Regions from separate parts of the Paenibacillus sp. sgz302115 genome, predicted to be linked through region 2. Evidence: riboswitches for the same ligand, from Rfam matches in the RefSeq annotation. Region 2 holds a riboswitch; each other region holds the start of a gene.
The links. A riboswitch is a leader RNA that binds a small molecule or an ion and turns the genes downstream of it on or off. The one in region 2 is predicted to bind cyclic di-AMP.

Region 1 (10,622 bases), on a different contig from region 2:
ATACAGCAAGGACGAGATTCTGAATATGTATCTAAATGAAATTTATTACGGTCATGGAGCCTATGGCATAGAAGCTGCTTCCCAAATGTATTTCGGCAAAAAGGCTGCGGATTTGGATCTGGCCGAGAGCGCCATGCTTGCCGGAATCCCCAAGGGGCCAACCTATTATTCCCCTTACACCCATATGGACAATGCCAAGAAACGGCAGAAGATCATTCTGGCGGCAATGACGGAAATGGGCGATATTACGTCTGCACAGTCGAACGCTGCCCTAGTGGAGAACCTGAGCTTCAAACCCCAGGGGGAAAAGAACACCAACGTTACCGCGCCCTATTTCCGCGATTATGTGCGCAGTCTGGTTATTGATTCCCTGCACATCAGCAGCGATGAGCTGGACCAGGGCGGACTGAACGTGTATACAACCCTGGACCCCGATATGCAGCAGGCAGCCGAGGATGCCGTCAACAAGGGAATGGACCCCGGCAGTGAGCTGGAGACCGCTCTCGTCTCGGTTGATCCCCGCACAGGCTATATCAAAGCAATGGTGGGCGGCAAAAACTACCGCAACAACCAGTTCAACCATGCGCTGGCCACCACTCGCCAGCCGGGGTCGTCCTTCAAGCCCATTATGTACTTGACGGCGCTGTCCTCCCGGAATATGACCGGACTGTCCGTCTTCAACAGCCAGCCGACGCTGTTCCATTATGACAACGACCGCAAAACCTATCAGCCCCGGAATTTCGGTGATAAGTATCTCGGGGAGATTAATATGCGGCAGGCGATTGCCGCCTCCGACAATATTTATGCCGTGAATACGATTATGAAAATAGGTGCGGACAAGGTCGCCGAGATGGCGGCCAAGATGGGTATCGGCAGCCCGCTGCAGCGTGTGCCCTCTTTGGCCTTGGGCACCTCCCCGGTCAGCCCGCTGGAGATGGCCTCGGCCTTCGCCGTCATTGGCGGCGGCGGCGAGAAGCAGCCGGTTACAGCCATCCTGAAAATCACCGATGCCAATGGACGGCTTCTGTATGAAGCCCCTGAGGCGCAAGGGGAGAAGGTTGTAGAACCGGCGGCGGCCTATGTGCTGACCCGGCTGATGGAAGGGGTCTTTGAGAGCGGCGGAACGGGCAACCGTGTAGCTTCGATTATCAAGCGGCCGGTGGCCGGCAAGACCGGCACTACCGATACCGACGGCTGGATGGTCGGGTTCACACCTGAGCTGTCAACGGCGGTCTGGGTCGGCTATGACAAGGGCCGCGATATCGCCACGGCGGACGGGCGCCGCGCGGCGCCCATCTTCGCCCAGTTCACGGAGAAAGCGCTGGAGAACGTTCCGCCGAAAATTTTCCCGATTCCTGACGATGTTGTCAGCGTCTATATCAACCCGGAGTCCGGGAAGCTGGCGACAGCGGCTTGTCCCGACAAAGAGCTGGAAACCTTTATTAGCGGAACGGAGCCTACGGAATATTGCGACCAGCACGGTGCAGGCAGCTCTGCCGATCCTGCCAAGGAAGGCCCGGGCGGCGAACCCGCTGCCTCCAAAGGGAACCGTTCTCTGTGGAGCGAGATCAAACGCTGGTGGCTGAACTGATCCCGGTTGCTCTGCTGGCTGGATATTCCGGGCGGGCATTTGTGGCTGGAGCAAGGCGACCCGCCCGAGTCTCTGGATATTGCAGCAGCTCCCCGTATTAACATACCGTATGCCGAAGAATACGCGCAGCTTCCCTGGCGCTTCTATATCCTGGGCAATCCGTATGGTCTGTGGCCGATAAGGCGGCCAGGGTTTCAGGCTGACATAAAAACGGCCTCCGCTGTTTCGGAGGCACTGTATTGGGTAAAGACAATAGAACCCTAATTAACCTCTCCGTTCGGACTTCCTGGACGGAGAGGTTTTAAATTTCGTTATCTTCTTCCTTTTTTGACAAAAAAAATCATAATTTGAATGCGCTTACCCGTTCTCTAAACTTACAATTACTGCTATAATCATAGATATCCACAAAAAATATAAAGATGTAAATGAGGGACATGGGATGAAGGATACAGGCATGATCCGGAGTTTAGACAGTCTTGGTAGAATTGTGGTTCCCGTAGAAATCCGCATGACACGAAATATTGACATTGGGGATCCTATCGAATTTTTTATTTTGGATGACGAAGTTATTGTGCTTAGAAAGTACACCTCAACCGAATGCACGTTCTGCAGAAGCCTTGATCACGTGACCTACTATAAGGACCAGTTTATTTGTAACAACTGTCTGAAGGAGCTTGGCAATCCGGATCGTACGGACGAAGAGATCATACAACCGCTGATTGCCTCAGAAGACAGTCCTGAACCCGGCCGCGGAGGCCGGCGGACAAAGACAGAAGAAATGAGCCAACGTCTGGAGAAGGCCATAGAGGAGCATCCCTATGCCAACCAGAAGGAGCTCGCCGAGGTTCTTGGCATCAGCCAGGCCCGGGTTAGCCAGCTAAAGCGCAAACTCAGCATGCTCAGCAGATCCTAGACAGATCAGGCACACTGTTACCTTCATACAAAACGGCCAGGCCCTCCAGCTTGCAGGAGAGCTTGGCCGTTTTTAAATTCCAGTTGTATATTCACTCTTTAAGACAAAGCGGCTTTCAGCTCTTCTGAGGAGCCGTTCCACCAATCTTCATTGTGAGCGACCAGCAGCGACTTCAGTGCAGCTTTCTCTTCGGCTCCCAATCCCTCCAGAATGATTTTCCGCTTCAGGGCTGAATCCAGCTTATTCACATGATCGGCAAGAATCTTCCAGCCGCGCCGGGCCTCAGTGTCAATCCACATTTCGCAGGCGGTGATTCCTCCGTAGGATTGTCCTTCCGGTGTACGGTCCACCGCTACCCACACGACCCAGACCTGTCTGCCATCCGGAACATCCTCCCGGTTCACGCTGAACTTAATCCCTTTCTCCACCTTGCTCTTGGCATGCATGGCACCGATATCAATAACAGCTTCACCACCGTCAATAATAACCGGCGATACATTATTCAAGTCAATGGAGCCTGCGCCGAAGCCTTTATGCTTGCTCTTGGCATTCACGATATTTAGAGCTATCGGCTTCTTGCCCTCCGGTTGGTTGTTATCCACAAGTGCACATCCTTCCCTTTCACTAATAGAACGTGAACTTGAGAATGTCAGGCTCATTCTCAAGTTCATCTTATATAATTTAATTTTAGCTAATAATGCGGCGAATGCAAACATATACATCCCGTAGATGCTTGTCACGGGAGGAATCACAGTATGAAGCTACTGTCATTAAGGTACACCCTTATCTTTGCAGCCCTGGCCGCTCTCACCCTGCTGGGCAGCGCAATCTGGGCACTCTCAGGGCACAGCCCTGCCGTTTCAGCCGCTGTTCCAAAAGAGGCCAAGTCCCCCTCAGCCGCACAGACCAAAACGCTCCAGCCCATTCTTCCTGAGAGTAAGCCGCTCCCTGTCTCGGAGGCCTTAAGCGAGCGGGTAGCAGAGTATCATATTGCGGCGCAGCTTATTCCGGGTTCAGAGCTGCTGCAGGCTTCTGAGACGGTAACCTGGACCCACCCCGGTCAAAAACCGGTACAAGACCTCTACTTTCACCTGTACCCCAATGCCTTCGCATCTAAAGATACCACATTCATGAAGGAGTCCGGAGGCAAGCTTCGCGGAGATGCCATGCCTGCAAATGGCTACGGAAGTATGACTTTAACCGATCTGCGGACCTCAGAAGGTATCTCGCTCATGCAGCGGCTGCAATATGTTCAGCCGGACGACGGCAATATGAAAGACAAAACACTGGTAAAAGTACACCTCCCGCAGCCGGTGAACGGCGGAGAAAGTGTCACACTCAAGCTGAGATTTGACGTCCAGTTGCCGAAAATTTTCGCCCGCATGGGGGTATCCGGGAGTTTTGTAATGGCAGGACAATGGTTCCCCAAAATCAGCGTGTATGAGCCTGCCGGTACCCGTGGTGTAAAGCAGGAGGGCTGGAATCTGCATCAATATCACGGCACCTCCGAGTTCTACAGCGACTTTGGCATTTATAACGTAACCCTGTCTGTTCCCTCCAACTATATAGTTGCCGCAACAGGCTTTCCGGTAAAAAACCCCAGGTTGAAGCAGGATCAGAAGATCTACCAGTTCTACGCCGATGATGTCCATGATTTCGCTTGGGCAGCTTCCCCCGACTTTGTGGTCTCAGAAGAAGCCTTCTCAACCGCTGAGGTACCTGGTGTAAGGATCAAGCTCTATCTGGACCCGTTGCACAAGGACCTGCAGGAGCGTTACTTCCAGGCCGCCAAAGCTGCTCTGAGCGCCTTCAGCAAATGGTACGGCCCTTATCCTTACTCGACGCTCAGCATCGTTGTTCCTCCCAAAGGGGGGAACGGGGCCGGAGGGATGGAATATCCCACGCTTATCACCGCTGCCGCCGCAGGCGACGATGCTCCGGGCACCCAGCTTGAACGTACGGTTATCCATGAAATCGGGCATCAGTTTTTTTACGGTATGGTAGCGAACAATGAATTTGAGGAAGCCTGGCTGGATGAGAGCTTCACCTCTTATGCAGAAGACCGGCTGATGGAGCAAGAATACGGGGTGATCGCGAGCCTTCCGCTGCAGACCAGCCTGGTGACCTCTCCCCAGCCGCTTAATCTGGAGACCTGGAAGTATACCGGAGATGATTCCTACACCCGCAACGTGTACATCCGGGGCAAGCTGGTGCTGAAGGATATGGAGAAGCAGGTGGGAACCAAAACAATGGACAGCATTCTGTCCGCCTACGCGCGCAAATACCGTTTTCATCATCCTACCACCGCCGATTTTCAGAAAGTTGTGGAAAAGGTGACCAAAAAATCATGGCAAGCCTACTTCGATCAATACATCTACAGCGGCGGTGCGCCTGACTTTGCCGTAGATAACATCACAATTGCCATGAAAAAAACAGGGACAGAACCCCCCCGCTATGAATCATCGGTGGAAGTCAGCAACAAAGGAAGCCGTTATGGGGAGGTTCCAATAAAGTTCATGTTCTCGGACGGGTACACCGTTCAAAAATATTGGAGTGGTGAAGAGAAGAACACTACAATTCAGCTATCCTACAAAGCACCGCTTATCTCGGCAGAGATTGATCCGGCGCACTCCATTCTGCTTGAGAGCAAGCATCTTAATAACTTTAGACTGTCGGAGCTGCGGCCAGCTACACTCTCACGTTGGACGCTTAGCATAACTAACCTGCTTGAAAACCTGCTCGGAACTCTTGTCTGGTGAGGTGAAGGATTGTGAAGAGAGCGATAACCCGCGGCTGGCACAGCATGAAAGAGCAATTTTATATTCTGATTCTGTTATTTATCTACCGGCTGTTCTGGAGCTATTTCATGTACAAGTTCATCAAAGACGCTGTCATCTCGGTGCTGCTGCGTTATCCCGATCAATATGCTGGCGGCAGCGCAATAGGCAGACTCCTGTATTATATCGAGGGACAGCTTGCTCTAGGCAACGATCCTGATGTGCAGCGCTGGCTGTGGATGCTTCTCCTACTTAGCGCAGTGCGGCTGCTGGTCTCCCCCTTTATCCGGGCGGGACTGCTGCATGAGCTGCATCAGGAGCGCAAAGGCGAACGTGGAATGTTCTTTTTTCCGGGTATGAGACGGTATGGGCTTCCGGTCCTGCTGTTCAGCATAGCGGAATGGGCGCTTTCGTTCCTTCCTCTGTACTGGCTGCTCCCCAAAATGTACAGTCTCCTGCTAAATGGCATCCTTGATTATAAAATGCTGCTCAAGCTCGTTCCCTATATTCTGGTCTGGCTATTATATCTTTTCTTTATCCGCAAGCTGCTGCTGTACATGCAGTTCGGCTATACCGCCGGAACAGGCATATTCTCCTCCCTGCTGGTTTGCCTGAAAGTGCTGCTGCCATCCGTGGGCATATCCGTTCTGATGGGGGTCGGCGGGCTGGCGGTGCTGCTCATTTGCGGATTGTCAGCGATATTCAGCCCTGGACTGCCCGCATTTCTCCTTAAGCAGCTCTCCCCCCTTCCAACCACTCTGTTCAAAATGTGGGGGACAGCCGCGCAATATCACCTCTGGTGCAGTAAAACATTTCCACAATAATTACACTGCCAGATCGGCATAATAACAAGAGTCACTGCTTCTCTAGGGGGAGCGTGACTCTTTTCTTGTGTACCTGCGCATGCGACAAATCTTACCTATTTGCAAAACAGCAGACCCTCTGGTACAATGATGCCTGTACCACTAGTAACAATTTTGTAATCTTTGCAGAACTGTTTGTCACATCTGATTTACGCTTCGCAGCATTTAAGATTGTCGATTTGTCACTGTTCGGTGCATAATACGCCAAATTCCCTGCACCGGGAAGTGGGGGAACCATTTTTTGGGTGAATTGATCTCGCTTTAGAGGGGTCATAGGGGAACCTTCTACCGAATCCTTAAGCTAACCTCGCCGGCCTTGGAAGGAGTACATCTTTTGAAAAGTCACAATTTTAAGAAAAAATGCACCGCAGCAGCATTAGGGCTGGTAATGGTATTCACGCTGGGAGCTGGCAGCGCTTTCGCGGATTCCAAAATGGACAATGTGATCACAAAAACACTGGGAACTACATATAAAACCGGGGGCACCAGCACTGCCGGCTTCGATTGTTCCGGATTCACCTCTTATGTGTTCAAAAGCGTAGGTCTTACCTTGCCTCGCACATCGAAAGCGCAATTTAAGGTCGGAACTGCCGTATCACGCAACAATTTGCGTTCGGGCGATCTGGTATTCTTTAACACTTTGGGCAGTGGGATTTCCCATGTCGGGATTTATGTTGGCAACGGAAAATTCGCACAATCCTCCAGTTCACGCGGAGTGACCATAACTTCGATGAGTCAAGCCTACTGGGCCAACCGCTATGTTGGCGCCAAACGCGTGATGAGTACAACAGCTTATCAGGCTGTCGCTTACGATTAATTATCCCCGCTGACAATGACAACCTCTAACAACTAAATGTAGCTTATACAAACCCGGAAGCTGATTATTGCCGTAATCAACCTTCCGGGTTTTTCCTTTTTGCTCTACATGTCAATAAGCCTATCGTAAATCTGACCTGGCATGTTATTGTAAGCCCTTTATAATAAATTAAACTCACAAAAATCGCAAAAAATATGCAAGAATATGTTTTTAGTGATTGCCAAGTGCTTCCGTCTTTGCTACAATTATCGCAGTGAGTTGATAGTAACATTTTTGTAATTATTCAAAGCAGTTTTACAAAAGTTTTGTCATGTATAGATCCGTAAGCTAATCCTAATCAACAGTCGTGCCGAGTTCCCTAATCATTAGGGGAACGGGGGAACCGATTTTGGGTGAATTGACCTCCTATTCACAGAGGGGTCATAGGGGACCTTCAACCGAACCCTTAAGCTAACCTCGTAGGCATTTGGAAGGGGTATTTACTTTTGAAGAAGAAGCTAGCAGCAGCACTACTGAGCTTTTCCATTGTTCTTACTATCGGAGCAGGAAGCGCTTTCGCGGATTCCAAAATGGATCAGGTTATCGACAAAGCCATCGGAACCAAGTATGTATCCGGCGGTATCTCGACAAACGGTTTTGATTGCTCCGGATTTACAATGTACGTTTTCGATAAGATCGGCATCAACCTTCCTCACCAATCAGGCTCCCAATATCAGATGGGCACAGCCGTTTCCCGTGACAGTATCAGACCGGGAGATCTTGTATTCTTCAATACAAGCGGAAGAGGTGTATCCCACGTCGGCATTTATGTCGGTGACGGCAAATTCGCACATGCATCGTCCAAACGCGGTGTAACTGTTAGTTCACTGAATGACAGCTACTACGTTAACCGCTACGTTGGCGCCAAACGGATTATGAGCACAGATGCTTATCAGTCTGTAGCCTCCGATTCCCAAGACAATGACGATGTACAATAAAATGTCATAAGGCAAGCTCTTCTCCAGGATTTTATCGAAATCTTGGAGGAGGGCTTGTTTTTTTGTCTACATTAAATACTTACCCCTTCAATATATTAACTCCCCCTTAAAGTTTGTGCATCGGAAAGAGACTGTATTGTATATAATTAGATAAATAAGGTTTTGTTGTCTTGAAAGGAGGTCGGTGGCCTTATGATGAGTTCCCCGGTAACTTTTCACGTTGTGCCTATGGAAGTCACGCATGCCGCAGAAATCTGCGAATGGAATTACAAGCCCCCGTACAACATCTACGGATGGATGCCCTGGGAGCAAATGCAGGCTTTGGAAATTGAATTCGGTGATCCGCGGCTGCGAAGCGAACAATACGTCTCCGTAGTAAACGGGCAAGGCTCCCTTTGCGGATTCGCACAGCTATTCCCGATGGAAGGTGTAGTGCGGCTGGGGATTGGCATGCGTCCCGAGCTGTGTGGTCAAGGTATGGGACATCTGTTCACAGCTGCTGTCGTTGAGGCAGCCCTGGCACGTTATCCAGAGCGCGAGATTGACCTTGAGGTGCTGACCTGGAACCAGCGGGCCATCCGTGCTTACCAGAAAAGCGGGTTCACTATAACCGACACCTATGAACGCCGGACCCCAACTGGCGACAAGCCATTTTACTGCATGGTCTATGGTAAATAAAACGTTCATTTTTTTGACACAAAGCTATGATAACGCTTTACCTTCTTGTATAATGTAGGAAGCAGCTTACATGGAGGGGACGGATGCAGATGCAGAAATGGATCATGAGCGGTTTGTTTTTTGCCGCCTGCGCCTTTGCGGTAGTCTTAATATTTACCTTACCCGGCAAAGCTGAGGTCGCTGAGGAGAATAAGCCGACGATGCCGGCGGTCGAGCTGAATGCGGCCAGTGCGGAGTCAACGGTTAAGCTCAATTGCATCACCTGCCACGGCGATCAGCTTCAGGGCGGTGTAGGACCGAGTCTCCAGCAGGAAGGCGGCAAGCATGATGCAGAGGGAATCTTCGGTATCGTGACCAAGGGACGCGGGCAAATGCCCTCCTTCAAAGAAAAGCTGAAACCCGAGGAGATCGCGAACGTTGCCATGTGGCTTGCCGAGAAGAAATAGCTCGTGCACTACAAACACAAAATGCCCAGCAAGGATGCAGCAGCTCCTATGCGTGGGCATTTTTTATATAATAATTTAGAGTAATCTTCGCTATCCCTTGGATTAAGTATGCTAACGGGTTTTCTCAAAGGCTTCATTAAATTCATGAGCTTCACGAATATCAAGCGCTGTAATTCCGCATTCCTCATCTGCAGCCAGCCGCAGCGTGACGGTCTTGTAATCAATTGTAATATGCGGATGGTGTTCGAAGGCTTCCGATATGGCCGCTACCTCATCTACGAATGCAATGCCCTTCATATATTCGCTGAACACGTATTTGCGCACCATCTTATTCTTCTCCAGCTTCCAGCCCTCCAGCTTGCCTACCTGCTCCCGCAGCTCTTCCTCCGTAAATTGCAATGTTCTTCCTCCCTTACTTAATTTGCATTAAACAAAACATCCCTCAGCTTATAAAGTCCAAGGGATGCGCCAGGATGAAGGCTTTTTTTCGGTTTAATGTATTCAAAAATCCCGGCAAATAGTACTCGGCTCCATCAATTTTACCACGATGCGAAGGCTGCGGGCAAACCGCCCTCAGGCTGCAGCCTGCCTCCTAGACCAGAAGGACCGAAGCCAGATCCTCTTCTCCAAGCAGAATGTTAATCCGGTGCGTATCCTTATCGTAGATCACAACGCCGCTGCCAACCTCTATAACCGGCTCATTGCCCAGAGCATAGAACAGGTCCTCAGCAAGCGCTTCCCAGACCTCCAGCTTCGATTCCTGCGGCAGCTCCTGCCACTCATCCGGCTCCATTTCAAAAAATAAATACCCGTCCGAAATCCTTCCTACCGCTTCTGTCAGTTCACTCAAAATTTCGCTGTAATCTCTGCCATGCTTCACACCCACGTCAATCACTCCGTTTTCTCCACAGATGAATAATATTACCCTACTCATTATAGCCGAAAAAATGACTTCACAAAAAAGGGAATGCTGTCGATAAATAAGAATATACGTTATTGGTCAGACAGAGTGTCCCACCGCTGTTCATGGATGATACACGCGGTATAGTCGGATCACTTCCTAATTCTCATGGACGAGGTGCGTAAATGGAAATTTCAACAATACTTGGTTTGATTTTTGGTTTGGTTACAATAGTATGGGGGATGTTCCTAAAGGGGGCCCCGTTAAAAGCCTTGGAAGCCCCTGCAGCTTACGTAATTATCCTGTTGGGTACAGCAGCATCACTGCTCATGGCTTTCCCGATGTCGGAAATCAAGAAACTCCCCAAATTGTTTAAACTAATATTTGTGAGCAAGAAAATGGTCAGCAAACCTGAACTCATCACCATGTTCATGGAATGGGCCTCTATTACCCGCCGTGAAGGCTTGCTTGCCTTGGAATCTAAGGTCGATGAAATTGAAGATAACTTCCTTCGCAACGGCATGCGGATGATTATCGACGGTAACGACCAGGAGTTTGTCCGCGATGTATTAATGGAAGATATTCACGCTACAGAGGACCGTCATAAGGCCGGAGCGCTGATTTTCTCACAAGCAGGTATGTACGCTCCAACGCTAGGG
Region 2 (8,105 bases):
GTGTTGGAGGCTCAATTCATCAATCCTCATTGGCTCACCACCATCAAAGAAAACTCAGATATAAAATATTATATAATAGGATTTATGCCAGATATTCTCCACATTCATAGTCATTGTACTGCCTTTGCCCAATTCCATTTTCTAGAAATTACCGGGGGGGATACCGAATGGTTCTTCACTCCAAAAAATTAAAAACCCTTGATATATCATCGGCATTTCCGACATATCAAGGGCTTAGTATTACTGCTCTTTATCCCGGCCGAGTAGCCCGCTGAGCGCCTCTGTCACGTTCATACCGGTAAGCGTCTGGGTCAATTCAGGAACCTGGGCCATGATTTTGGCAATATCGCCGGTAATTTTGTTCACGCCGGATGAAGCTCCATCCTGGGAAATCACTGTAATCTTATCGACCTTGGCCAGCGGGGAAGCGATTTTGTCAGCCAGCTCTGGCAGAATTTTCAGGAATTCCACTGTAAGCGCTGCTTGCGTGAACTGTTTGTACGCTTCGGCTTTCTTCTCCAGAGCCCCCGCTTCCGCCGCTCCAGCCAGTTGAACAATTTCCGCGTTAGCTTTCCCCTTCGCCAGCTCTGCTTCCGCCGTTGCCAGCCCGCGTTTGGTCGTTGTGGCTGCCTCTGCTTCCGCCTCAAGAATTTGCCGCTGCTTGGCTGCTTCCGCTCTCATAACCGTAGCCTGGTTCTCCGCCTGGGCAGGCTTGATCACCGTTGCCTCCAGTTCCTTCTGTCTCAGCTCAACTTCGATTTCCCGGACGGTCCGGTTAGCTTCCGCTTCCATCTGCGTGATCTTGACCTGTTCGGTAACCAGCGACTGCCTGATTTTATTCTGCTGCAATTCGTACGCAAGATCCGCCTGCGCTTTCTTCACTTCCGTCTCCAGCTTAAAGTCCGCCTGCTTAATGTTCAGTTCCTTCTCGAACTGGGATTCCTTAGCGCGAGCGGCGGTTTCCGCTTCTATGGTGGCCTGATGCGCATCGGCTTTGGCAATGGAGGATTCTTTCGCTGCCTCAGCCTGCTTAATCTGAATGTCGCGTTCTGCTTCCGCCTTGGCAATGCTGGCATCGCGGCGGATACGCTCAATTTCCGGAACCCCCATATTGTCGATATACCCTTTATCGTCGGTAATTTTCTTAATGGTGAAGCTGACCACCTCAAGCCCCATCTTGTCGAGGTCCTCCGAGCAGGTCTCCCGCATCTTGCTGTTGATTTCGTCGGGTGTCTTTAGTATGGATTCCACCGTTAATTGCCCGATTAAGCCGCGCAAATGGCCTTCCACCGAATGCAGGATAATGGTCTCGCGGTCTTCTTCCGGCCGGTCGATAAACTGCTCGCTGGCAGTCAGAATAGCGGTAGGATCACTTTTGATCTTAATCTGGGCCACCGCCTCCAAGCTGAGCTTGATGCCTTGCCGGGAAAACATCGCCTGCGCCGGGATGACATCAAAGCTCATCAGCATCATGGAGATGGTCTTATTGTTCTGGAAGCCGGGGATGACAAAGGTCCCGCCGCCCTGCACCACTCTTTTTCCGCCGAGACCATACACAATCATCGCTTGATTGGGCGGAACCTTTTTATAAGCGTTCACGATACTGAACAAAGCCAGCAGGATAACAACAACAATTGCCGCAATTAAATAAAGAATAGCCATTCGCTTCGACACTCCCCGTTATTTATAATTGTTCGATTTCCCTCTCGAAGAGGGTTACTGTCGCCATTCCTTTATCCACCTTCAAAATAATCACCCTGTCGCCCTTTGCGAGCTGCTGGCCGGCTTCTGCCCGCACTCCAATGGAGCGCATCGTTCCGTGCAGCACATATTTCATTTCCCTAACCGCTCCATCTTCTGCAGAAATACTGATATACCCAAGTTGCCCGACCAGCTCATAATCCATTTCATTCATGCTGCTGTCATACCGGGTCATTAACCGGGCCAGCACCGCATACATCAGACAGCCCAGCAGTAAGGCAACCACAGTGCAGATCAGCACCACTGCAAGCATATTCATTCCGCTGAACCGGGAAAGCACATAACCAGTGCCGCCCCAGACCGTAACAAACACCATCAGCGGGAGTATGGGTACAAAGCCTGGACCTCCAGCATCGCCGCCTCCCACATGCAGATGACCTGCCAGGCCATGTCCATGAAATCCGCCGCTGAGAAGGAGCAATAGCCCTACCCAGAAGCACACGATAAATACAGTAACGATAATCTCCCCCTTTCAGGTATTTTAGCAAGTGATTAAATGCTCTAATTCTCGTTGTTATAAGATCATGCACAGCAAAAAGACCACAGAAGCGGCAGGGCTCTCCGTGGTCGGTTAATCGATCATGGCGCTCATCCTCTCTCTTCGAGGCTTACGGGGTTAGCTGACGGATTCGGGCAGCGAGATTGCCCTACCTTGCAAGAAGCGGCTTTTCAGCACGCAGCAAGGATTCACCCCAGGTGAGCAGCAGCGATCTAAACAAAAGCCGCATTCACCATTGGTTCCCCCGTTCCCACTACCCGGAATTCAGCCATTTGAGAACAGTTTTATTACATTCAGTTGTTGATTGAATCTTACGCCTGTGGCCGGTTAATGTAAAACGTTGCGGATGTCAAAAGAAGCCAAAGATTGCCGCCCCTTCACGAATGAAGGCGCATTCTTTGGCTTCGCTCTTAAACGGCCGATGATTTGCTCATTTTTGCTCCGTTTCTCGCAAGCAGTCCCATTCGCCCAAAGCAAATGCTGTAAATACCATAAACCTTAATATCAACAAGAAAAGGACTCTCTACCAATATAGGTAGGGGAGCCCTTCTCTGCTTCATTGCTAAACTTCGCGCCTTATTTTAAGTTATCCATAAAACTATGCCGCTTAAATCTTGTATGCCTTCATCGCTTTTCTGATCTCTTTGATGCTTGGGCGCTTGCCGTACATCAGGACACCGGTACGGTAGATCTTGGCAGCGAGCCAGCCCATAATGAAGGTGGTCACAAGCAGGATCACAAGCGAAACGGCAATTTCCCAGAAAGCGACTTCCCCTACACCAATACGCAGCAGCATACTGAGCGGTGAAGTGAAAGGAATATAGCTGGCTACCTTGATAAGCATGGTATCCGGGGCCGAAATGCTGAACATCGGAATATAAAAGCTGACAAGACCCAGCATCAGAACCGGCATCAACGCCTGGCCCAGATCCTCCGTACGGCTGACAATGGAGCCTACGGCTGCATACATGAGCGCATACAGGAAGTATCCAAGAATATAGAGAATAAGACCATATACCAGGATTCCAACATTTAGCTGACCCAGATCCAAATCAAAGTCGGACAATATGCTGGCATTATGCGGAAGCATCAGATTGGCGGCGACACTGGCGGAAATAATTGCAATCTGCAGCAAGCCGACCAGGAAGATACCGATGACCTTGCCGAACATTTGTGTAAGCGGCGAAGCGCTGGTAATCAAAATTTCCATAATACGCGAGCTTTTCTCCGAAGTCACCTCGGCTGAGATCATATTACCGGTCATCATAATCGACATAAAGAACAGGAACAACAGAGCATACACGATGACATAGTTAATGATAGGTTTGGACTTCTCAGGTGCGTTTGCCCCTGCTGTTCCGTCCGTGGTGATCTGCTGTGTACCGATGGATACCGGGGCGAACATGGCAGCTACCTGCTCCTGGGTCAGCTTGTCACCGACGATCAGCTTAGTGTTGACCTGCTGCAGCGCGTTCTGGAGATAGGTTTGCACGTCTCCATTCAGCTCTCCGTCTTTACTGTGATAGGTTACAGGAGGCACGCCATCCCCGGCCTGTGCGGCAAAAGTAAGGTAGCCTTCAATGGTTCCGTCATCCAGCCCCTTCTTCAGAGCAGCGTCATCCGCTGATGCATACGGCGTAAGCGTCACCTTGTCTGCTGCTTTATCCGCATTCGCAGGCGCAGGAGGCGTAAAGGCCACCAGGAGATCGGCAACACGGTTGCCCTGCTCAGCTATTACACCAATCTGTGTAGTCTTGGCAGCGCCATCGTCGCCCTTGAATACTTTGATCATATACGGAATGTTCATACCGATGCTGATCAGCAGCACGAGAATCAGCGTCGTTACCGTAAACGACTTGGTTCTCACTTTATTTTTGAAGGTAAAGCCGATAATTGTTCCCATCTTATTCATTAGATTCACCCACCGCTCTGATAAAGATTTGGTTCAAGGTTGGTTCCTTGATTTCGAAATGCTCCACTTCTCCCGCCGATATGGCATGCTGCAGAATGCGCTGCGCCGCACCAATCTCGCTGATCGAAAGGACATAACCGCGTTCCTGCCGTTGTACTGCGCTTACCCCTGGAATGCCTTCCAGTCCGCTGACTTCACCCACTGTCCGCAGTATAACCTCCTCGCGGGGGTAGCCCTTCTTGATCTCACGGATATCGCCCTGAACAACCGTATTGGAACGGTCGAGAATGGTAATATTGCGGCACAGCTCCTCCACGTGCTCCATCCGGTGAGTGGAGAACAGAATGCTGGTGCCCTGATCGCGCAGTTCCTTTACTGTATCCTTGAGCAGCTCTACATTGACAGGGTCCAAACCGCTGAAAGCTTCGTCGAGCACCAGAATTTGCGGTTTATGGACAACAGCAGCGATAAAGCCCATTTTCTGCTGATTGCCCTTGGAGAGCTCTTCGATTCTCTTATTGTAGTATTCCGGGACGTCGAAGCGGTCCAGCCAGTAGCGCAGGCTCTTATCCGCATCGCTTGCCGACATGCCGCGCAGCCGGGCCAGATAAATGATCTGGTCGCTGACCTTGACCTTCGGATACAGCCCCCGTTCCTCCGGGAGATATCCCATCAGATGCTGCAGCTCATTGCTGTATGCTTTGCTGTTGTAGAGTATCTTCCCTTCGTCAGGATAGATCAGGCCAAGCACCATGCGCATGGTTGTTGTTTTGCCGGCGCCGTTGGCACCGAGCAGTCCATAAATCTCACCTTGCTCCACCTTCAGGCTGATTCCATTTACTGCGGTTTTGTCACCATACTGCTTCACTACGTGTTCCAGCTTCAAAGCTTCCATTCTCTTAATCTCCTCTCTCCTGGTCAATCAGAACGGGGCGATGCCCCTGTGTCCATAAGCTTAAGATTTCATCCAGCTCCAAGCTTCGGGTCTTAATAACCTTTACGCCCAAATCGTGGATGCGTTTCTCATTCTGCTCTGCCTGCGGGGATATAAATGAAGCGACTCCCGGTGTCTCCACCGCAAAATGCATCGCTCCCGGCAGCTCTGCCGCCAGCTCATCCAGCTCTTCCTGCTCCACCTGAACGGAAATCTCACTCCAGGAGCCGAACAAGCTGTCCTTCTCGGCCATGCCGAGCAGCTGCCCCTGATGCATCAGCACGATATAATCGGCGAGCCGCCGCACTTCTTCAACGATATGGGTAGAGATCACCACGGTAGCGCCAGTCTGATCCATGTGCTTGCGCAGCGTTTCGATCATGATCTTCCAGGCAAAAGGGTCCAGCCCCGAGGACGGCTCATCCAGCAGCAGCAGCTTCGGGCGGGCCGCAAGCGCAGCGGCAATCTCGAATTTCCGGCGCTCGCCCTTGGACATTTTGCCAAGCCTTGCCCCCTTCGGCACTTCAAATTCCGCAAGCAGCTCCTGGAAATAGCCATGATCCCAAGCCGGATACCACTGGCGGCGGAATTCGCCTGCACCTTCGGCAGTCCAGTATCTCTCCTCAGACTGCGAGGTCTCCGGGACGTAGGCAATGCTCTGGCGAACCTCCAGCGGCAGACCGTCCGCATGCTGCTGCTCGAACCAGCGGATCTCTCCTTCTTCGGGGTACGTAAGCTGCAGGAGCATGTGCAGCAGCGTGCTTTTACCGGAGCCATTCTGGCCCACCAGTGCGGTAATATAGCCTTGCGGGAGATTCAGATTAAGCGGCCCTATGGTTCTGTTGCGACGCTTCTTGCTCACATTCCGCAGCTCTATAGCCTGCTGTACCATTGAATGACCCCACCCTTCATTTCTGTGCCTTATATTTGTTCTTCACAATCTCCATGAACAGTTCTGTCAGTTCCTCTTCCGAACAGTTTACCGATAAGCCGACATCCACCGCACCCTCCAGCGCTTTGCGGATAGCCTCCCTCTTATAGCCTTCCATCGCGTCACCACCCACATGAGATACAAAAGTACCCGTACCCTGCCTCGTCCGCAGCAGCCCTTCATTCTCCAGATCCTGATAGACCCGGCGCACCGTAATCACGCTGCATTTCAGGTCACCGGCAAATTCACGGATCGAGGGAAGAAGCGTACCTTCGGTGATGACTCCGCTGATAATTAGCGATTTGAGCTGGGTTTCAATCTGGTGGTAGAGCGGCTCGGCGCTGTTCTCATTAATTTGAATCGGAATCCACATGATTTCCACCAACCTTCCAGGCCCCGGCAAGCCGGATGGCCTTCTTGCCATTCAGCCCCTTCATACGAGATCACGGCTCTTCAGCCGGTGTATGGTCCATTTGGAAAAGAGCTGTACCGACAGCGTGCCCAGCAGCAGGGTTGCCCACATGAGGGGAGAGGCGAAGCCCCATTCCTTCGCACTTTGAACACTGAAGAGGAACAGGTTCCCTCCCGCAAACCAAATCAGCAGCGCTATACCCAGGCACAGGAGCGTAATGAGCAGGAGGAACCAGAAATATATTTTGCCGCTGAACGATAATTCGATGAAAATGTAAAGTCCCGACATCATAAGTCCAAAGCCGATCCAGGTCAGTGCAAAGGCAAGATAGCCGGGGATGGATAATTCACTTCGGATTTGGCCGCTGATGGCATACGTGAGGCCGAAATAGAGCGCTCCGTTCAGCCCGAAAGAGCACACGGTGTGCAGTTTTCTTTTGCACAGAATTACATCAGCCGGGATTGGAAGAGTGCGCATATAAGCGAGCATCTTGGTATACGAATCCTCACTCCAATACTTCATTGTGCGCTTAGAGAAGGTGAAGCCAAGCATCGGAATCATAGAGAGCAGCAGGAAATCAGCCAGAACTTTCCCGTCCCCCTCCCCCAGGACATCATCAAAAATCATTCCGTTAAATATGGACATATAACCCATAAATAAAATGGCGAATATCAGCGCCTGCAGGATCTTCAGCTTGTCGGCCCGAAGGTCGCTCCGGACAATAATCCAGGCATTTCTTATGGTTGTCATGAACTCTAACCTCGCTTTGTCGTCTCATGAGCGTAGGCGTCAGCAGATACTGTGTATATTGTGTATCGCTGTGTGCTTACTGTGTATATCTATATACACAGTATATGACCTGATATTTCCAATGTCAACGACTATTCCATATTTTTCTCGAATGCCTGCATTCTACTAGAAACGTACGCTCGGGAATTGTAACAGACTTACATATATAGTATATTATTGCCATATATAGGTTTTCTTGCGAGGATGGTGATGCTGAACCAGGGACAGACATGGGCTAATAGTAAAGTTACTGGTTCACTATTGACGGGGATACGCCTTTATCCTTTCATTCCGACTATGCCGCCCTGGGCAATACTAACGTACTGGGCAGCTTCGTGAAGCTGGATACACCCAAGACGGGAGCCGACTATTACATGGAGGTTAGCTTCAGCGCTGCGGCAGGCAGTATTCCCACTGGCGGAAGCTCCGGGGATATTCAGACCCGCATCAACAAAACTGACTGGTCCAGCTTCAATGAAGCGAATGACTATTCGTTTGACCCGGCCAAAACCTCCTACGCCAATTGGAGCAGGGTCACTCTATATCAGAACGGCCAGCTTGTCTGGGGAACCGAGCCATAAGCGCGGTGTAATGCCAGCGGCTTAAGAGCCTTAGCATAGGGGCCTGTCCAATGATGCGGCAATTTTGTAAGAAAATATAAAAGCAGCCCTACCTTCTGCTCTGAAGGTAGGGCTGCCTTATTGTTGTTGTACCTACAGGTCTACATTATGGGAGACCCGTAAAATCGTAGGCATGATGCGTGTCTGGTCAGTCGTTGTATACTCTGGACATTTCATTTGCGGTACACCTGCACCATCCAGGAAAATACCTTCCAGTTTATTGCTTGGCTCGACTTTTTCCTTAATG
Region 3 (10,622 bases), on a different contig from region 2:
GACAGCAAGCAAATTCTGCTCCTTGACCGGCATGACAAGCTGAGGGAAATTTCCGAAGTTTCGGATATTGTCCGCTCGATCAGCGGGATACACCGCGGCAGGCATCACCTGTATTTCCCGCAGGACAAGCTGCAGAAAGCTCTCCCACGGCTACCTCTGTCCATCGTTAAAATTTTTGACAAATAATACGAAAATTTATGGAATTCATCATAGAAATCACAAACGAAAGGATGAGAAGAAATGCAGCTATTCGACACTCACACCCATCTCGATGCTCCACAATTCGACGAGGACCGTGAAGAGGTTATCGCCAGGGCGGTAGAGGCTGGGGTCAGCAAGATGATTAACATCGGGTTCAACCGGGAAACGATTCCGACAACGATGAAATTGGCCGAGACTTATGATTATATTTATGCAGCCGTCGGCTGGCATCCTGTGGATGCTATTGACATGAAGGATGGTGATCTCGACTGGATCGCCTCACTTTGCAGCCATAAGAAGGTGGTGGCCATTGGGGAAATCGGACTGGATTATTACTGGGACACCTCCCCGAAGGAGGTTCAGCATGAGGTGTTCCGCAAACAAATTGGACTTGCCCGGGAGCTGAAGATGCCAATCTGTATTCATAACCGCGATGCGCATGAGGATGTGGTGCGGATTTTGCGGGAAGAGAAAGCGAATGAAGTTGGCGGTGTGATGCATTCGTTTTCCGGGAGCTGGGAAACAGCCAAAATGTGTCTCGATCTAGGCTTTCACCTGTCATTTGGCGGACCTGTTACTTTCAAGAATGCAAGGGTACCTAAAGAGGTGCTTGCCCAGACTCCGATGGACCGGCTTTTGATCGAAACCGACTCGCCATATTTGACGCCTCACCCCTTCCGGGGCAAGCGAAATGAGAGCGCTCATGTGAAGCTGGTGGCCCAAGCAGCGGCGGAAATAAAAGGGATTGATTTACAAGAATTGGCGGAAATTACGTATGCGAACGCGCTGGAACGATTTGGGATAGTCTGAAATCGAGAGAAAATCGGGTGAAAAAAGAAGTATATCCGATATATTAAACTTTTTTAACACAAAATCAACTGATTATTACAATATTTTAATGATTTTTTTGCTTAAACGTGCTTGAATCGCGCTTTACAACATGCATCAAAACAGGATATCATCTTTTCAGTGCAGTGAGCTGTTGTTACTGTGACAGTCACTATTTCATGGATCGTCTCGCTGAGTCTCCGTATGGAGAACGGGGGAACCAATATTGCTCTGCCGCATGTCCGTACATAGGGTACAACACAGAAATGCCGCAGACAGTATTCGATTTCTTCACGGGTCTTTGGGGTGAATTTGAGGGCAACCGCCGTGAGCGGGTGACCTAAGATAGGGCGTCTCTCTTATGCCCGAACCCGACAGCTAACCCCGTAAGCGCAAGTAAGAGAGGAAACCTCGTGCAAAAGCATTCCCGCGTATTCTGACACCCGGAGAGCCACGAAAGAGTCCTCTATGAACTCTTTTGGGCTTTTTTTGTTATGAATAATGCGAATGATCCCGGCATACTGTTATATAACAGGTACCTGGAGCAGCTATGCCGAGCAGGCGATCCATGAGCAGGAAACGCTAAAGCAATGCGGGCGTATCCTGTGGTAATCTCAAACCTAGTTTCGTCAGAAATGATACAGTCATCTTAAGATATACAACTTGGACGACGGGGCTATGTAAGGAGGATGGAGAGAATGGGCGTATTCCAACCAGAAGTATCCCATGATTCGCAATCATCCAGCAGGTCTTTCGCATTACGGTTGAAGCAAGTGAATCCTCGCGTACTTTCGCTTGCAGGTGTGGTGTCAATTATTATCGCGCTGATAATTCTGCTGTACGTACACGGTCAAAGCATTAAAGAAATAACGTTAGTCATAGACGGAAAAGTACAGAAGCTTGAGACGCGGGAAGCGCTGCTCAGCGATGTGCTGGCAAAGGAACAAATTTCGCTGCAGCCGCATGATGCTTTATCCATTGGCCTTAGTGATGAAATAAAAGACGGCGACCGTGTCGTGATTAACCGTGCGCAGGCGTTTAGCCTTACCGCAGACGGAGCAACTAAGACATTGTATACGACCGAAGACACCATCGGTCAGGCCATTGGCAAACTGGGCATCAGCCTGGAGAGCTATGACAAGATTTATCCTTCGCTTGAAACCGCAGTTACTGCTGACATGAAAGTCAAAATTGTCCGTATCAACAAACAAGTTGTGCAGCGGACAGCAAGTTTGCCTTTCCGGGTAATCAAGACAGCAGACCCCTCCCTGACCAAGGGAACCGTAAGAGTGGCGCAAGCGGGTAAACCAGGCGTAATGGTTCAGCATATCGAGAAGATCTATCGAGACGGTAAGCTGGCTTCAATGCGTATGGTTGGCAAGGAAGTACAGACGGTAACCAAAGACAAAATTATTGCCATTGGTATCAAAGCCCTTCCCAAGCCTGCAGTAGCTACAGTAACTTCCAAACCAGCAACTACCTCCAAATCATCCAAAGTTAGCGCAAACAGCAATAACGTCATCACTAAGGCAGGCGTAGATTTCGAATACAAAAGAGTGATCAAAAATGTATCCATGACGGCTTATTCTTCTGAAGAGCCTGGTATTGGTACACGTACCGCCTCCGGCACACGCGTAACGGAAGGTCGGACCATTGCTGTTGACCCGAGTGTAATACCTATCGGCTGGTGGGTGTACATTGAGGGATTAGGGTTTCGCCGTGCAGAGGATACCGGCGGTGCCATCAAAGGCAACAAGGTGGATGTCTATTACGATTCACTGAGCCATGCCCGTAACTTTGGCCGCAAATCCCGGACGATCTATGTCATTGGGCCTGTGAAGCCGGAGCTGAATTAGGCGGCCTAAGTCTTTTGCAAATTAGCGGTTTATAAGATATAGTGATGGTAGCACTTTTGGAATGGATCAAAGAGCTGCCGCTCATCACTTATACATTCTTTAGCCAAAAAGAAGGGGAGCGATCCTCTTCTTTTTGCGTTCCAGACGATGAAGGAGTAAGGAAATATGATCAAGGAATTAATTGTTGTGGAAGGCAAAAGCGATACGGTTGCCGTGAAGCGTGCGGTAGATGCGGATACGATTGAGACAGGCGGTTCGGCTGTCGACCGCAAGGTGATCGCCAAGATTCAGCTAGCGATGGAACGCAGGGGGGTTATTATTCTTACAGACCCCGATCATGCCGGTGAACGCATCCGCAAAATTGTCTCTTCGAAGGTTCCGGGCTGCAAGCATGCGTTCATCCCCGAGAAGGACGCTACCCGTAAAGGCGACATCGGGGTTGAAAATGCCTCCCCGGAGGCGATCCGTTACGCGCTCCAGCATGTCCACACCTCCTTCGAAGGCGCTCCGGCCTTGATTGGGCTGGATGACCTGATGGCTGCCGGGATGATGGTGCATGCCCAGGCCGCAGAGCGGAGAATGGCGCTGGGCAACCTGCTCGGCATCGGATACTGCAACGGCAAGCAGTTATATAAGAGGCTGGCGATGTTTGGTATTACGCGGGAGGAATTCAATAACGCTGTCGCGCAAATTGATCAGGGAGGCATTACCTCATGAGTGGCAACAACAATATTTCATCTCCGGCACGGACTAAGGAAATTATTCAGCGTTACGGATTTTCGTTCAAGAAAAGCCTAGGCCAGAATTTTCTGATTGACCAGAATATACTCGACAAAATTGTGGACGCGGCCGGTCTCGATCAGGCCGCAGGGGCACTGGAAATTGGACCGGGGATCGGCGCGTTGACCGAAAGGCTGGCGGCTGCAGCCGGTGCCGTAACGGCAGTGGAGATTGACCAGCGCTTGATTCCGATTCTGCGGGATGTACTTGCTTCCTATCCGCATGTGAAGATCCGCAACGATGATGTGCTGAAGGTGAATTTGCAGGAGCTGTTTGCTGAAGATTTTACCGGTGTGGAGAGAGTCAGCGTGGTTGCGAATCTGCCTTATTATGTGACGACCCCCATACTCATGAAGCTGCTGGAAGAGAAGCTGCCGCTCGACAACATCGTAGTGATGATCCAGAAGGAGGTTGCCGAGCGCATGGCGGCTTCACCGGGCGGTAAAGATTACGGCAGCTTAAGCATCGCCGTACAGTATTATAGCGAGCCTGAACTGGTCTGTATTGTGCCGCGCACGGTATTCATTCCGCAGCCTAACGTGGAGTCTGCCGTGATCCGTCTGAAGGTGAGAGAACGTCCGCCGGTTGAAGTGGCCGATGAGAAGCATTTCTTCGAGGTGGTCCAGGCTTCCTTCACCCAGCGCCGCAAGACGATTGCCAACAACCTCAAGGCCCGCTTTTTTCCGGGAGAAGGAAGGGAGCGTCTGGAGTCTCTGCTAGCTGAAGCCGGTATCGAGCCGACCCGCCGCGGGGAAACGCTGAGTATTGCCGAGTATGCCCGGTTAAGTGCCGTGCTGCTTGCTGCAGGAATCAAATAGGCGCCGATTAAGAACCAACCGGGACCTTTGCCCATACGATGGGGTAGAGGTGGTGTGAAATGAATTTAGGAGACTTGGTCGTTCGTAAATCATATGGTGGCGATGTAACGTTCCGGGTGGAGAACATTGTGCAGAACGGGGCCGTAATCAAGGGCACAGAATTCCGCCTGCTGGCGGATGCCCCACTGGACGACTTGGTGCAGGTGCCGCCTACCCGCGTTACTAAGCGGGGACAGCAGGCGCAGATTAAGGCCACGGAATCATTAACCCGGCTGCGCAAGGACCGTCAGGAGCAGAGCCAGCGCAATGGAGAGAGTGTATCCGGGGTATGGCCCCATTCTCCCAAGGAGGCGGCATATTTCGAGGTGCCGGGGAAAGTGCTGCATCTGGATGGTGATGCCCTTTACTTGAAGAAGAGCATCAGTCTGTATGAGCAATTGCGGATACCCGCTGAAGGCCATCATGTTCATGAGTCGAAGATGGCTGAAACGTTATACCGGCTGCTGCCCCGTGTGCGCCCGGATATTGTAGTCATCACCGGCCACGACGGTGTGCTCAAGCAGCAGCATACTTATGACCTTTACAGTCTGAACAGCTACAAAAATTCGCAGAACTTTGTGGCGGCGGTTCAGGTCGCACGGGAATATGAGCGCAACTTTGATTCGCTGACTGTTGTGGCGGGAGCTTGCCAATCACATTTTGAAGCATTGCTGGGCGCAGGTGCCAACTTTGCAAGCTCGCCCGGAAGAATCCTGATACACGCGCTGGACCCGGTGTATATCGCGGCAAAGGCTTCTTTTACCTCAATTCGGGATTCGGTTAGTCTTGGGGACGTTCTGAATAATACCATCAGCGGCAGCCAGGGAATGGGCGGAATTGAGACCCGCGGCAGCTTCCGCATTGGTATGCCCCGCCTGCAGAATCTTTCGACCCTGAAGGTGGAGCCGTCAGTGATGTAGCGGTAAAAGTAGCGGCATATGGAAAAAGGAAGGGGCAGGCTTAGCGCTTGTCCTTTTCTTTTTGTCGTTATGGACTCAATAAGCGTTGTTGCTTAGTAGACCCTGATGTTACCGCTAACAAGGAGCTAAAGACGGCCTCTCTTCCTTCTAAAAAAATTCCGTTGACAACTATTTTGGCATACTCTATAATTATTTATTTAATTTGACAATGAATGTGAAAAGTTGTATAATGGACAAGGAAAGAGGTGGTCGTCAGGCAATGGCTAATAACGCGCTGTTGGAAATTAAACGCAGTCTCGAAGCACATGTCGGTCATAAGATCACGTTGCGTGCTAACGGTGGCCGTCGTAAAACCGTTGAACGCACCGGTGTCCTGGAAGAAACGTACCCTTCTGTATTTATTGTCAAACTGGATCAGGAGCAGCAAACCTTCAAGCGTGTCTCCTATAGCTATGCCGATATACTTACTGAATCTGTGGAAATCACAGTTTGTGAAGATGATGGGCAGATGCGGATTGTGTATATTAAAGCTTAATGTTGTACGGACAGTCTCCCCGCAGGGAGGCTGTTTTTTTGTTAAAAAGAAGCAGGCATACGTTTTGGCTGAATGGCGGGTACGCTCCGGCAGCATACTAAAGCAGCAACAAGCTCATCATCATTATCCTACAAGGAGGAATTTCGTAATGAGCCGCAGAAAACGAGGCATGATGTCGGAGGAACTGAAGACAGAGCTGGCCAAGGAACTAGGCTTTTATGAGACGGTAGAGCGGGATGGGTGGGGCGGGATCAGAGCCAAGGACGCTGGGAACATGGTGAAAAGAGCAATCCAGCTCGCCGAGCAGGCAGCGCGCAAATCCTGAGCTCAGGGTGCGAAAAAGGGTAGCCAAAGGGTGCTGTCATGCTGACGGTGCCCTTTTCGGCCTGCGCTACACTTTGATAATGGACTTCGTTACAAGTTTCTCATATAATATGTTAAGTTGTTTTTACGGGAAAAGCTGAGGGTGGGTGAACGCCTTGAAAATGTATGAAAAAGCTCCAGCCAAAATCAATTTGATGCTGGATGTGCTGCATAAACGCGCCGATGGTTTCCATGAGGTGGAAATGATCATGACGATGGTCGATCTGGCGGACCGTCTTGAGCTGTCTGAGCTGAAACGGGATTCGATTATCATCACGAGCCAAGCCGGTTATATTCCGCTGGATGAGAAGAACCTGGCCTTCCAGGCGGCAAGGCTTATTAAAGACCGCTATAATGTGAAGAGCGGCGTACATATCCATCTGGACAAAAGAATTCCGGTCGCTGCCGGCCTCGCCGGCGGCAGCAGTGATGCCGCGGCTACGCTGCGCGGCCTGAACCGTCTCTGGCGCCTTGGGATTCCGGCGCAGGAGCTGCAGGAACTGGGTGCCGAGCTCGGCTCGGACGTCCCGTTCTGCGTCACAGGCGGCACTGCCCTCGCTACGGGCAGGGGCGAACGGCTGACTCCGATTAAGAGTCCGCCGCAGTGCTGGGTCATCCTGGCGAAGCCACCGATCAATGTATCGACGGCTGAGGTGTACGGACGCGTACGCGCGAACAGCATAGCGGTGCATCCGTCTGCGTCACGGATGCAGGCAGCCATCGAGGCCGGCGACTTCGCAGCGGTCTGCGCTGGCCTCGGCAACGTGCTGGAGGACGTGACGCTTAAGCTGCACCCGGAGGTGCAGCAGCTTAAGGATGCGATGGTGAAGCTGGGCGCTGACGGCGTACTGATGTCCGGCAGCGGGCCTACAGTGTTCGGTCTGGTGTCGAAGCAGTCCAAGGTAGCCAGAATTTATAACGGCCTGCGCGGATTCTGCAAAGAAGTGTATGCGGTGCGTTCACTAAGCTGAGTGAATATCTATATAGCGGCGCAGTCCATTTCCATGGGTGGAAAATCCATTTTCGCTTGAATAAATCCGTACAAAAATGATATTATTTTTAATAATATTCGGTTTTGGCGAGGAGCATTCCGTGAAAAAACTAAAAAGAAGCCAACGTTTGGTAGACATGACCCAATTTTTGCTTGAGAAACCACATGATCTCTTGCCGCTGTCTACATTTGCAGACCGATACGGAGCGGCAAAGTCATCCATCAGTGAAGATTTGGCTATTATAAAAGAAGTGTTTGAAGGCGAAGGTATGGGCGAGCTGCAGACACTTGCCGGCGCAGCAGGCGGAGTGCGATATATTCCGCGGATGCCTACAGAGATGGCGCTGGACTTCGTGAACGGCCTATGCGGCCAGCTTGAGCAAAGCGACCGGATACTGCCTGGCGGCTATCTGTATATGTCTGATCTGCTCGGTCTTCCGTCGCTGATGGAACAGGCGGGCAAGATCATCGCAACAGCCTTCTATGGCGTGGAGATTGATGTGGTGATGACGGTGGAGACCAAGGGGATTCCGCTGGCTTATGCCACGGCTGCACAGCTTGGGCTACCGGTAGTGCTGGTGCGCCGCGACCATCAGGTGACGGAGGGCTCAGCGGTTAGCATTAATTATGTATCGGGATCACATAAGAGCATACATACGATGTCATTGTCCAGACGGGCGCTGCGGGAGAAATCCCGGGTGCTGATCGTGGATGATTTCATGAAGGCAGGCGGCACTGTGCGGGGAATGGTTGATCTGCTCGGTGAGTTCAACGCCGAGGTTGCCGGTGTGGGTGTGCTTGTTGAATCAGGGGCGGTTGAAACAGAGGAGCGCCTGCTGCATGACTATGTTTCTCTAGTGAAGTTAAGTGAAGTCGACTCCAAGGGGCGGCGGATATCGGCGTATCCGGGCAACTACTTTTCCTCTTGAGAAGGGCATGACCGTTAGATTTTAAAAATACGGGCAATATGTCGAATTCGTGAGGAAAGCTTAGAGAACTGCACGAAACGTGTCGAAAACGCTGATTCGGCAAAAATATTCTTCTTAATCAGGCATTTTATGGAATCAAAAAGAAGGAATTCGCTTTGCTGTGTGGAATTATACACCAAGTCTCTGATGGAAAAAGGTGGTGAACACACACATGCAAATTACGGATGTCAGACTCCGCCGCGTCAACTCTGAGGGGAGAATGAAAGCAATCGCATCCATTACCATCGATAACGAGTTTGTTGTTCATGATATTCGCGTTATTGACGGTAATAACGGGATGTTCGTTGCAATGCCCAGTAAGCGTACACCGGATGGGGAATTCCGCGATATCGCACACCCGATTTCTTCGGGAACACGCGAAAAGATTCAATCCGCGGTTCTGGCCGAGTATGATCGCGCCGCTACAGAAGAAGAAGTCATTGAGGAGGGAGCCTAGGCTACAAGGCTAACTCTGAAGGACAGCTGCCCGCTTGGGTGGCTTAAGGCCATGCCGTTTTTTTTATTGGGGTTCGAAGAAAAGGGAACCATGCCTTCATGGTTCTCTTTTCTTTTTGCCCGGAATGAGATATATTCAGTAGTGAGCTAAAGAAGTAGGGGGTTGGCATTCTTGAAAAGAATGGCTGTTGTACTTGCTGCAGGACAGGGCAAGCGCATGAAATCTAAATTATATAAAGTACTGCACCCCGTCTGCGGCAAGCCGATGGTGGGGCATGTACTGGATACAGTAAAAGCAACCGGATGTCAGCGTACAGTGGTTGTTGTCGGACATGGTGCAGAGAAGGTTAAAGCTTACATTGGCCAGGATGCGGAATATGTGCTGCAGGAAGCCCAGCTCGGTACCGGCCACGCTGTCAAGCAGGCCAAGGGTCTACTCGGCGGTGAAGAGGGAACAACGGTTGTGATTTGCGGTGATACCCCGCTCGTAACAGCGGAAACGCTGGAAGGGCTGATGGCGCTGCATGAAGGCCGGCAGGCCGCTGCAACTGTACTGACAGCCGTAATGGATCAGCCTGCGGGTTACGGAAGAATCATTCGCGGCGAGGACGGCGGCGTACTGAAGATTGTTGAGCAGAAGGACTGCACTCCTGAAGAGGCGGCTGTAAACGAGATCAACACGGGAACTTATTGCTTTGATAATGCCAAGCTGTTTGCAGCGCTGGAGAAGGTTACGAACAGCAATAACCAGCAGGAATATTATTTAACCGATGTTATCGGCATACTCCGGGCACAGGGAGATATCGTTCTTGGATATCAAGCTCATGATGCTGCGGAGTCTATTGGCGTTAACGACCGTTTGGCCTTGTCGGAAGCGGAAGGCTTTATGCGTCAGCGAATTAACCGCCAGCATATGCTCAGCGGTGTAACCATCATTGATCCTGCTTCAACCTATATCGGTGCTGATGTTATCATTGGAGCAGATACCATACTTTATCCGGGAACCATCCTGAAGGGCAAGACGGTGATCGGTGAGGATTGTATCATCGGACCTTCCAGTGAAATTGAGGACTCTGTGATCATGAACGGCGCTGAGGTCAAGCACTCTGTGCTGAACCAGGCAGAAGTCGGCGCACGGACCTCCGTTGGGCCTTTCGCTTATTTGCGTCCCGGCGCGGTGCTTGGAGAAGAAGTCAAGATTGGCGATTTTGTGGAAGTCAAGAATGCCGTCATTGGCGACGGCTCCAAAGTATCGCACCTGAGCTATGTCGGTGATGCGACAGTCGGTAAGAATGTAAATGTCGGCTGCGGTGCAATTACCGTTAATTACGACGGTTATAATAAGTCCAGAACCGAGATCGGTGATGATGCCTTTATTGGCAGCAATGTGAATCTTGTGGCTCCGGTTACGGTAGGCAAGGGAGCATTTGTAGTTGCCGGTTCGACAATAACACGTCCGGTTTCGGAGAATGATCTGGCGATCGCCAGAGTAAGGCAGGAGAACAAGCCTGGTTATGCGGAGAAGATCCGCTCCCGGGCCAAAGCAAAGAAAGACCAGTCGAGTCCATCTTAAGAAGCGCCTGAAGCCAAAGCGCCGGACGGACCCGCAAATCCGCGCCGGCGCCATTTGGAAGTTAAATTCCGTCACGGAGGGTTTATATTTTATGACTTATTGCGATTCCAAACTCAAGATTTTCACCTGCAACTCCAATCCTAAGCTGGCCAGTCAAATTGCTGATTATATCGGTATTCCGATGGGAGAGTCCCATACAACCAGCTTCAGCGACGGGGAGATTCAGGTTAAGCTTTCAGAAAGCGTCCGTGGCTGTCATGTGTATATTGTGCAGTCCACCTGTGGTCCGGTTAA

Region 1: linked by a shared signal. The riboswitch ahead of AC0LWN_RS31140 (C40 family peptidase) and the one ahead of AC0LWN_RS30515 (NfeD family membrane protein) in region 2 are both predicted to bind cyclic di-AMP.
Region 3: linked by a shared signal. The riboswitch ahead of AC0LWN_RS29200 (resuscitation-promoting factor) and the one ahead of AC0LWN_RS30515 (NfeD family membrane protein) in region 2 are both predicted to bind cyclic di-AMP.

What each region holds. Positions count from the first base shown of each region.
Region 1 covers NZ_JBVYOK010000035.1:24,990-35,611, forward strand. Annotated here, with positions in the region: gene AC0LWN_RS31105 (transglycosylase domain-containing protein) at 1-1,591, shown strand, start outside; gene AC0LWN_RS31110 (DNA-3-methyladenine glycosylase) at 1,631-1,855, shown strand; gene AC0LWN_RS31115 (AbrB/MazE/SpoVT family DNA-binding domain-containing protein) at 2,031-2,504, shown strand; gene AC0LWN_RS31120 (YwhD family protein) at 2,603-3,106, opposite strand; gene AC0LWN_RS31125 (M1 family metallopeptidase) at 3,260-5,263, shown strand; gene AC0LWN_RS31130 (hypothetical protein) at 5,275-6,105, shown strand; cyclic di-AMP (ydaO/yuaA leader) riboswitch at 6,337-6,475, shown strand; gene AC0LWN_RS31135 (C40 family peptidase) at 6,533-6,961, shown strand; cyclic di-AMP (ydaO/yuaA leader) riboswitch at 7,299-7,441, shown strand; gene AC0LWN_RS31140 (C40 family peptidase) at 7,447-7,938, shown strand; gene AC0LWN_RS31145 (GNAT family N-acetyltransferase) at 8,131-8,616, shown strand; gene AC0LWN_RS31150 (c-type cytochrome) at 8,706-9,062, shown strand; gene AC0LWN_RS31155 (4a-hydroxytetrahydrobiopterin dehydratase) at 9,174-9,461, opposite strand; gene AC0LWN_RS31160 (hypothetical protein) at 9,655-9,948, opposite strand; gene motA (flagellar motor stator protein MotA) at 10,149-10,622, shown strand, end outside.
Region 2 covers NZ_JBVYOK010000032.1:48,495-56,599, reverse strand. Annotated here, with positions in the region: gene AC0LWN_RS30520 (flotillin family protein) at 241-1,662, opposite strand; gene AC0LWN_RS30515 (NfeD family membrane protein) at 1,685-2,221, opposite strand; cyclic di-AMP (ydaO/yuaA leader) riboswitch at 2,352-2,540, opposite strand; gene AC0LWN_RS30510 (ABC transporter permease) at 2,868-4,172, opposite strand; gene AC0LWN_RS30505 (ABC transporter ATP-binding protein) at 4,165-5,067, opposite strand; gene AC0LWN_RS30500 (ABC transporter ATP-binding protein) at 5,072-5,998, opposite strand; gene AC0LWN_RS30495 (GntR family transcriptional regulator) at 6,015-6,410, opposite strand; gene AC0LWN_RS30490 (hypothetical protein) at 6,471-7,199, opposite strand; gene AC0LWN_RS30485 (cellulose binding domain-containing protein) at 7,499-7,819, shown strand; gene AC0LWN_RS30480 (hypothetical protein) at 7,952-8,105, opposite strand, start outside.
Region 3 covers NZ_JBVYOK010000028.1:11,852-22,473, forward strand. Annotated here, with positions in the region: gene AC0LWN_RS29190 (HD domain-containing protein) at 1-186, shown strand, start outside; gene AC0LWN_RS29195 (TatD family hydrolase) at 241-1,011, shown strand; cyclic di-AMP (ydaO/yuaA leader) riboswitch at 1,210-1,437, shown strand; gene AC0LWN_RS29200 (resuscitation-promoting factor) at 1,728-2,885, shown strand; gene rnmV (ribonuclease M5) at 3,051-3,602, shown strand; gene rsmA (16S rRNA (adenine(1518)-N(6)/adenine(1519)-N(6))-dimethyltransferase RsmA) at 3,599-4,483, shown strand; gene yabG (sporulation peptidase YabG) at 4,543-5,442, shown strand; gene veg (biofilm formation stimulator Veg) at 5,702-5,977, shown strand; gene AC0LWN_RS29225 (small, acid-soluble spore protein, alpha/beta type) at 6,126-6,302, shown strand; gene ispE (4-(cytidine 5'-diphospho)-2-C-methyl-D-erythritol kinase) at 6,457-7,311, shown strand; gene purR (pur operon repressor) at 7,433-8,260, shown strand; gene spoVG (septation regulator SpoVG) at 8,472-8,756, shown strand; gene glmU (bifunctional UDP-N-acetylglucosamine diphosphorylase/glucosamine-1-phosphate N-acetyltransferase GlmU) at 8,928-10,328, shown strand; gene AC0LWN_RS29250 (ribose-phosphate diphosphokinase) at 10,420-10,622, shown strand, end outside.